One region of the Roseburia intestinalis L1-82 genome, then DNA from elsewhere that is predicted to be linked to it. Evidence: predicted binding sites of a transcription regulator. Region 1 holds the regulator's gene; the other holds the start of a gene.
What was found. The regulator Rex, encoded in region 1, represses fermentation and respiration genes when NADH is low (regulators of the CRP and FNR family bind a similar motif). The targets are predictions, from matches to a motif close to ATTGTTAANTANTTAACAAT.

Region 1 (4,304 bases):
GCAAAATGAATCTTGCAGTCCCTGCCGATACTTGCAGCCGCAACGGAAAGCTTTTCTGCCATCTCTCTGGTAAATACGGTCGGACGGATGCCCGCTTTGATCATATCCACATACTGATCCGGGAACACATATCCTAAGATCAGGATTGGTTTCTGGATCCCGTGATTTCGAAGGATCAGTCCCTCTTCCACCGTGGCAACCGCATAACCGTATAGATAATCAAGTTTTTCAATCGTCTCTGCAATCTCTACGGCACCATGTCCATAGCCGTCAGCCTTGATGACCGCCATAATTTTTGTATCTTTTGCAATGTTCCCACGCATTGCATCCATGTTGTGAAGAATTGCATCCAGATCGATCTCCGCATGCACTCTGCTGTATCTGTTCATGTTGTTCTCCAATCTATTTTTTTCATTACTTTTTTGTTCAACACAAAATCTATACGCGCTTTTACTGTTGTGTGTAAATATTTAGTACCTTTTTGATCCCGGTGATCAGATCCGAGGCTGTAAGGCCCTGTAAACCTGTCGTCTGTACCATGATATCACCTGCCAAACCGTGAAGGTATACTCCAAGAGGTGCCGCCTGATATGATGTCAGTTTCTGTGCCATAAGTGCACCGATCAAACCGCTTAGTACATCCCCGCTTCCTGCAGTTGCCATTCCCGGATTACCGGAAAGATTCAGATACCTTTTATGATCCGGCAGTGCGGTCACTGTATGTTCATCTTTCAGGACGCAAATAACCTGATTTTCATCTGCAAAATCTGCAGCTGTCTGCAACAGATTCTTCTGGATTTCTCCAACTGTTTTTCTGGTAAGCCTGCTCATCTCTCCAAGATGCGGTGTAATCACGGCAGTATTCTTAAAATTTTTCCATCTATCTGCCCCCTGCACTCCGGTGTTTTTCTGCTCTGCCACCAGATTTAATGCATCAGCATCAAAAAGAAATGCTTTATTCTCATGTGACGTTCCATATTCTAACACAAAATTTAATATCTGTGCAGAAGTTTTTTCTTTTCCTAGTCCGGGACCGATCACAATGGCATCTGCCCAGTCAAGGATCTCCCTCAGAACCGGTTCTTCCGGTACTAAAGTTTTATCGTAAGTAGTAAGAACCGCCTCCGGAACACTGCACTGTAAAATAGCTCTGTTTTCCTCCGGAGTCAGCACACGCACCAGACCACACCCTGTGGCATAAGCTGCTTTCGCAGACAAAACTGCCGCCCCTGCCATATTGACACTTCCGGCGATCAGCAAGAGTTTTCCATAACTGCCCTTATTAGAATGGCTTTTTCTTTTTGGCAGTATCGAAAAATCTTTTTCTTCAAGTGCCATCACGGCCGGCGGTTCACCCAGCCAGCTTTCTTTCGTGATGCCAATATCACATACAATGATCCTGCCGGCATACTCATTTCCCGGCCAGAGGATACTGCCTAATTTTTCAAATGCAAATGTGATCGTAAGATCTGCACGAAACGCTGTGCCTAAAATGGCTCCCGTGTCCGCAGAGATCCCGGATGCAATGTCTACCGCCGCTTTTTCCCCGGAAAGTTCATTCATCCGGCACAGCATATCTGCATATTCACCGGTCACATCTCTTGAGAGTCCCACACCAAATATTGCGTCTATTACAAGAGTAGGTCTGATCTTTTCCGGGATATCCATGTATATAGAAATACCGTATGCATTTAAAATATCCTGCTGTACCCTGTTTGACTCCGAACAGTGCTCTTTATTTCCGGCATAAACGACCGTGACAGCATGTCCTTCCAAAAATAAAAGGCGTGCGATCGCAAGACCATCTCCACCGTTATTTCCACTGCCACACACAATGAGTACTTCCGTAAGATCCACATTTTGTCTATGCAGCTCTTCCACAAATGCTATTGCAGCGCGCTCCATCAAGAGAAGTCCCGGCACCTTAAAATGTGAAATGGTATTTGCATCATATTTTTGCATTTCCCGGCTGTCTACAAGATATTTCATGAAATCCTCCTTGTTTTGCGGAGCAAAATGCGACTGCCTTTGCAGGAGCAGAGGATTTTTCTCCTTGTTTTGCGGAGCAAAATGCGACTGCCTTTGCAGGAGCAGAGGATTTTTCTCCTTGTTTTATAAGGCAAAAAACGCCGCACATAAATCTGTGCGGCAGCTATTTGCTCTCTACATTTACAGCACCTTTTCAGTTGCCGTTTTCTTCTGCTTTTTTGTTTCTGACAATGTTGTAAGACAACTGCATCAGACTGTCGGAAAGATGTACATTCTCCACGACAACATTTTTGTCGATCAATTCAAGATCTACATGGGCAAAATTCCAGATTGCACGGATTCCAAGTCCGACCAGCCTGTTTGCAATCGCATCTGCCTTTTCCTTCGGCATGGTCAGCGCTGCGATATCTACCTGATTTTCTTCACAGAAACTCTCTAATTCATCTAACATACGGATTTTGATCCCGCGTACAGTCACTCCGTCAAGCGCCGGATTTACATCAAAAAGTCCTATGATAACAAAGCCAAGTTTCTCAAATTTTACATAATTGGTAAGTGCCTGACCAAGGTTACCGGCACCCATTACAATAATATTGTGTCTCTCATTCAAACCTAAGATCTTACCGATCTCTTCATATAAATATTTTACATTATAGCCGTAGCCCTGCTGACCGAACCCGCCAAAATTATTCAGATCCTGTCTGATCTGGGATGCGGTCACATTCATCCGTTTGCTCAGATCATTGGATGATATACGCTCCACACCGGCGTCTAATAGTTCTCCGAGGTAACGGTAATAACGCGGCATCCTTCGGATCACTGCCTGTGATATCTCTTTTTCCTGCACAAAAGGTTCCACCTTTCTTACGTTCTCTCGTTTATTATAGTGATTTCCCCTGTGTCTGTCAATGTGTGAAATTTTTAACTATCTTTAGCTCCATCCAGCTGCATTGACAGATCTTCCCACGTTTCATAGCAGGTTTCAAGGCGTTCCCTGCACTCCTGCTGTCGTGCAGCAAGTTCATTTAACTTTGCGGAATTGACTGCATTTTCCGGCTTCGCACATTCTTCATCGATCGCGCTTATCTCTTCTTCTAATGCTGCAATCTCATCTTCTATTTTTTTCAGACTGTTTTCAATCTTACGGATCCTTGCCTGTTCTGCCTTCTGCGCCTGCCAGTCAAGTTTATTGACCGCATCATCCTGTTTTCCTGCCTGAATATCCGATATTTCCTGTGGTTTTACATACAGTTGCGTCATGATATCGTGTTTTTCCAGATAATAATCATAGTTTCCAATATAATTTACAACCGTCTCACCTGTCAGCTCTAGGATCCTCGTCGCCGTCTGATTGATAAAATAGCGGTCATGGGAAACGAAAAATACGGTTCCGGTATACTGGTTTAACGCAGATTCCAAAATTTCTTTGGATGTAATATCCAAATGGTTCGTCGGCTCATCAAGGATCAGAAAATTCGCATCGGAAAGCATTAATTTTGCTAAGGAAACACGTCCTCTCTCTCCACCGCTCAAATCTGAAATGTGCTTAAACACATCATCATTTGTAAACAAAAATGCTGCTAACACATTGCGGATCTTCGTATTATTCAGCCCCGGATAGGCATCTGAGATTTCCTCAAAAATCGTCTTTTCCATATGTAAAAGCTGATGTTCCTGATCGTAATATCCGATATGCACATTCGAACCAAGTGTCACGGTACCGCCATCTGCCGGAATCAGATTATTGATGATCTTTAGTATGGTCGTTTTACCAGTTCCATTGTTACCGATCAGCGCCACCCGTTCCCCACGTTTGATCTCAAATGAAATATCCGAAAACAATGTGACCGGCGGATAGGATTTTGCAAGATTTGACACGGTAAGGACGTCATTTCCGCTGACCACATTTGGCTCTAACACGATCTTAATATCCGTATTATCCTCAACCGGCTTTTCAATGCGTTCAATCTTATCTAACATTTTCTCACGGCTTTCCGCACGCTTGATAGATTTTTCGCGGTTGAATGATTTTAATTTTGTAATAACTTCTTCCTGGTGTCTGATCTCACGCTGCTGGTTGTAATACTGTTTTAACAGATCTTCACGAACTTTTGCTTTTTTCTTTGCAAAATCCGAATAATTTCCCTGATATACATACGCTTTATGCTGGAAAATCTCTACAACTTTTGTGACAACACGATCCAGAAAATAACGGTCATGTGCTACGATCACAACAGCCCCTTTGTAAGCCCGCAGAAAATTCTCAAGCCAGCGGATCGACTCCATATCCAGATGGTTCGTCGGCTCATCTAAAA
Region 2 (4,304 bases), 130 kb from region 1:
ATCGATCGTAAAGTTCGTCATGTTAGCTGCAAATGCAATCAGAAGAAAACATCTTGCACCCAGAGCAGGGTTCATGAAGTTCTGTCCTAATCCGCCGAACATACATTTTACAACCACGATTGCAAATACACCGCCGAGTACTGCTTCCCACCATGGAAGTGTAGCCGGAAGGTTTAATGCTAAAAGCAGACCGGTTACAACAGCACTTAAATCATTGATCGTCTGTTTTTTATGTACGATCTTATTGAAGATCCACTCTGATGCAACACAGGATGCGATTGTTACTAAAATTAAAATCAGTGCTCTGTATCCAAAGTTATAAATACCAAATAAGGTTGTCGGAAGCAATGCAATAATTACATAAAGCATGATTCTTTCCGTCGTATCTTTAGAACGCACATGTGGTGATGATGAAACATGATATAAATCACTCACAGGAATCCACCTCTTTCTTCAGTTTTAAAAATTTATTTTTCATATTTCCATTATTTTTTGCGTTTTGCTGCAAGAACCTGTTTTTTCATGGTCTTGATAGACTGTGCAAGCTGTCTCTTAGCCGGGCATGCAAAACTGCAGCTTCCGCACTCAACACACTCTAAGCCATGCCATTTTTCAAATTCTTCGGAAAGTCCCTTATCTGAGAACTTCGCAAGTCTCGACGGAATCAACTGCTCCGGACATGCTTCTACACAGCGTCCACAGTTGATACATGCTGTCTGTAACTTTTCTGCAGCAGCAACCTCATCCTGTGACATACATAACAGGGAGGATGATGTCTTTGTGGTCGGAACGTCTAATCCAAACATGGCAAATCCCATCATCGGACCACCGGAAATAATCTTCTCAGGCTGTACTTTAAATCCACCTGCCGCATCGACAAGTTCCTGATAACTCGTACCAATATTATATAAAAAGTTACCTGGATGCTCTACCGCATCACCTGTGATCGTAGAAATACGGTTTGTTACCGGCTTGCCAAGTTTAACTGCATTGTAGATGGCAATGATCGTCTCAACGTTGTCAACGATGCATCCTGCATCTGCCGGAAGCATTTTGGAATTGATGGAACGTCCTGTCACAGCATAAATCAACTGACGCTCACCACCCTGCGGATACTTTGTTTCTAATGGACATACTTCAATACGCGGTTCATCCTTTACAAGTTCCTGCAGTTTTTCAATACAGTCCGGTTTGTTATTCTCAATACCGAATACACCCTTTGCCTTGTCAAAAATCTGAAGAATGATCTTCATACCTCCGATCAGCTCTTCCGGATTTTCTAACATTCTCCGATAATCTGCGGTCAGATATGGTTCACACTCTGCACAGTTTGCAATGATATACTCAATTTTTTCCGGTTCTTTTGGTGATAACTTCACATGAGTCGGGAAACCCGCACCTCCCATGCCGACAACACCGGCCTCTTTTACTTTACCAATGATCTCTTCTTTTGATAAAGCTGTCACATCTTCACATGGCGTATAAGAAACCTCTTCGAACGCTCCGTCGTTTTCGATCACGATGGAATTGACCATATCGCCAACTGCCACACGACGCGGTTCAATAGCTTTTACAGTACCGGAAGCAGATGCATAAATTGGAGATGATACAAAACCGCCCGCTTCTGCGATTTTCTGTCCCTTTAATACTCTGTCGCCTTTCGCCACTATCGGACTTGCAGGTGCTCCGATATGCTGTGATAACGGATACACCAGGTCGCCCTTGGGTAAAACTTCCACAATCGGCGCATCCTTTGCTAATTCCTTGCCTTCGTAAGGATGGACGCCACCTTTAAATGTCTTTAAACCCATTTTTCGTGCCCCACTTTCTCTTAATTGTATTCTATTCTATGATATGTCTCATAGAACATTTATCCTATTGATTATACCACAAAATGATACATATTCCATCTATTCCTTGTATTTTTTTTAGAACCTTTTGACAAAATTTTCACAATTATTGAGATAATTCCATCAATTAATGGCATTTTCTTTTTCTTTTTATATGTGATAAAATAGTTTATTATGAAGGAAATCAGGGAGGATTTATATGAAACACTGGCACGAAGAAATGCCTTTTACAGCAGATGATTCACTGGCAGAACTGATATTTACAGAGAATTCTCTTTTTTTTGATATAGAAACAACCGGATTTTCAGCTGCACGCACATCACTCTATCTGATCGGATGCGCTGCGCGGAAAGAAAATCTGCTTATTGTCGATCAGTTTTTTGCAGAAACTCCGGCAGATGAATCGGATGTACTGCATGCATTTTTGGATTATCTGCAAAATTTTGATACGATCATCACGTTTAACGGAATCGGTTTTGATATTCCGTACCTGACAAACAAATGTCAGAAGTACAAAATACCAGAACCATTTTCCGCTTATGAATATGTTGACATCTATAAAATGATCTCAGGCTTTCGTTTTCTTTTTGCCCTTCCAAATTTAAAGCAGAAAACGGTAGAGCAATTCATTGGTTTAGAACGCGAGGACGCATATAACGGTGGTGAACTGATAGATGTATACAAGGCATGTCAGAAAAATCCAGATAAAAAACTTATCTCTCTTTTAAAGCAGCACAATTATGAGGATGTTATCGATATGCCAAAGCTTCTCTCCGTACTGTCCTATGTAAAGCTGTTTGAGGGCGCATTTAATGTGACATCCGTCTGTGCCAATGAATCTGTCTCCTATGACGGCAAACCCTGCAGGGAGATTCTCTTTTCCATGCAAAACATTTTTCCGGTTCCTAAACGTGTTTCCTGTCATTATGAGGATTTCCATCTGGTTGTCGATACAGACCAGACAACACTCTGTGTCCGTTTATATACAGGGGAACTCAAATATTTTCTTTCTGATTATAAAAATTACTGGTATCTGCCTGAGGAAGATCTCGCCATTCCCTCAAGCCTTGCTGCCTCGATTCCAAAAGAACGAAGAAAAAAAGCTACCGCAGGAACCTGCTATAAAAAAAAGAATGCCATTTTTGTTCCCCAGTATCAGGAAATACAAAAACCGGCATTCCGTCTTATGTTTAAAGATAAAAAAAGTTATTTTGAACTGTCAGAAGATTTTGTTGCTTCCAGTGAAATGCAGAAAGAATATTGTATGCATGTACTGCAGTTTATCTGGAAGAAAAAATTGTGAACTGTCATTCCTTTTATTTATAATTTGATCTGGTCAACCTTACTCCATGCACTATAAACCTTTTTGCCATCTGCCAGCTTATATGTTCGTATCTGTACATAATACACCGCATTATTTTTCAGTTTCTTTATTTTTAATGTGGTGTTTTTATTTCTGGTAATCACTTTTTTCTGCACATTTTTCTTCATCTTTGAATCAGTACTATAACGTATCTCATATCCGGTGGCACTATCTGCTTTTTTCCAGGATAGCTCTATCTCCCCGGCGTTTACGCTGACACTTTTCGTAAAAGATGTTTTTTTCGGTAATATTTTAAATGTTTTTGTGACTGTTCCAATATACGCACCTTTTCCACTGACGATCACTGTTGCAATGCCGCTTTTTTTATTATTTTTATACTTCACGGTATAATCAGTGCCTTGTTTTAATTTTTTCCCTTTCAATGTAACCGTCACAGACGGTTTCTTCGCTTTGCCATCGTATGTATAAGTATTTTTATTGAGTGTACATTTTGCTTTTTTTATGCTGGCTAAATTATCCGGATTTTCAAATTTTATATGAAATGTCTGATACCAGCCATTCTGAACATCATATTCATAAGAAACCGTGTTTGTTTTTTTATCCGTCAGTGTAACAACAGAACCATATCCTCCATCACTTCTGGTTCCTCCTGTTACTTCTCCAATCTTTGACATATCAAATCCCGGCAATTTTGCCAGATCGATCTTTTTCCCCTTTTCAACTGTATAATACTGATTATCAAATTTATACCATCCCAGCCCTGATATATTACTAATATCAAAACTGGTAAGTTCATTACCGTTCAGCTCTATATTGGTCAGATTTGTAGATTTTCTCAAATCCAAATATTTCAGTCTGTTTTTCTGGCAGTCTAATGTACGCAACTTTTTATTTTTTGTCACATCCAGTTTCGTAAGATTATTTCCTGCACAGCGATAGGTAACTAATTTTTTAAATTTGGATATATCTATGCTTCCAACCCCTGTATATGCAACATCAAGCTCTGTGAGATTCACACATCCCGTCAGGTTAACCGTTTTTAATTTCGGTGCCTTATGACATGCAAACGTTTTAAGGTTTTTACAGTTGCTGAGATTGATTCTTTCAATATTAGGAATTACAGGATCAAC

Region 2: rsxC (electron transport complex subunit RsxC) is a predicted target of Rex. The motif match lies at 1,938-1,957, and genes of this name have one in related genera.

What each region holds. Positions count from the first base shown of each region.
Region 1 is NZ_LR027880.1:2,149,116-2,153,419, forward strand. Features, by position in the region: gene alr (alanine racemase) at 1-389, opposite strand, end outside; gene RIL182_RS10030 (NAD(P)H-hydrate dehydratase) at 451-1,989, opposite strand; gene RIL182_RS10040 (redox-sensing transcriptional repressor Rex) at 2,183-2,836, opposite strand; gene RIL182_RS10045 (ABC-F family ATP-binding cassette domain-containing protein) at 2,911-4,304, opposite strand, start outside.
Region 2 is NZ_LR027880.1:2,274,918-2,279,221, forward strand. Features, by position in the region: gene RIL182_RS10630 (RnfABCDGE type electron transport complex subunit D) at 1-435, opposite strand, end outside; gene rsxC (electron transport complex subunit RsxC) at 486-1,811, opposite strand; gene RIL182_RS10640 (ribonuclease H-like domain-containing protein) at 2,050-3,153, shown strand; gene RIL182_RS10645 (fibronectin type III domain-containing protein) at 3,171-4,304, opposite strand, start outside.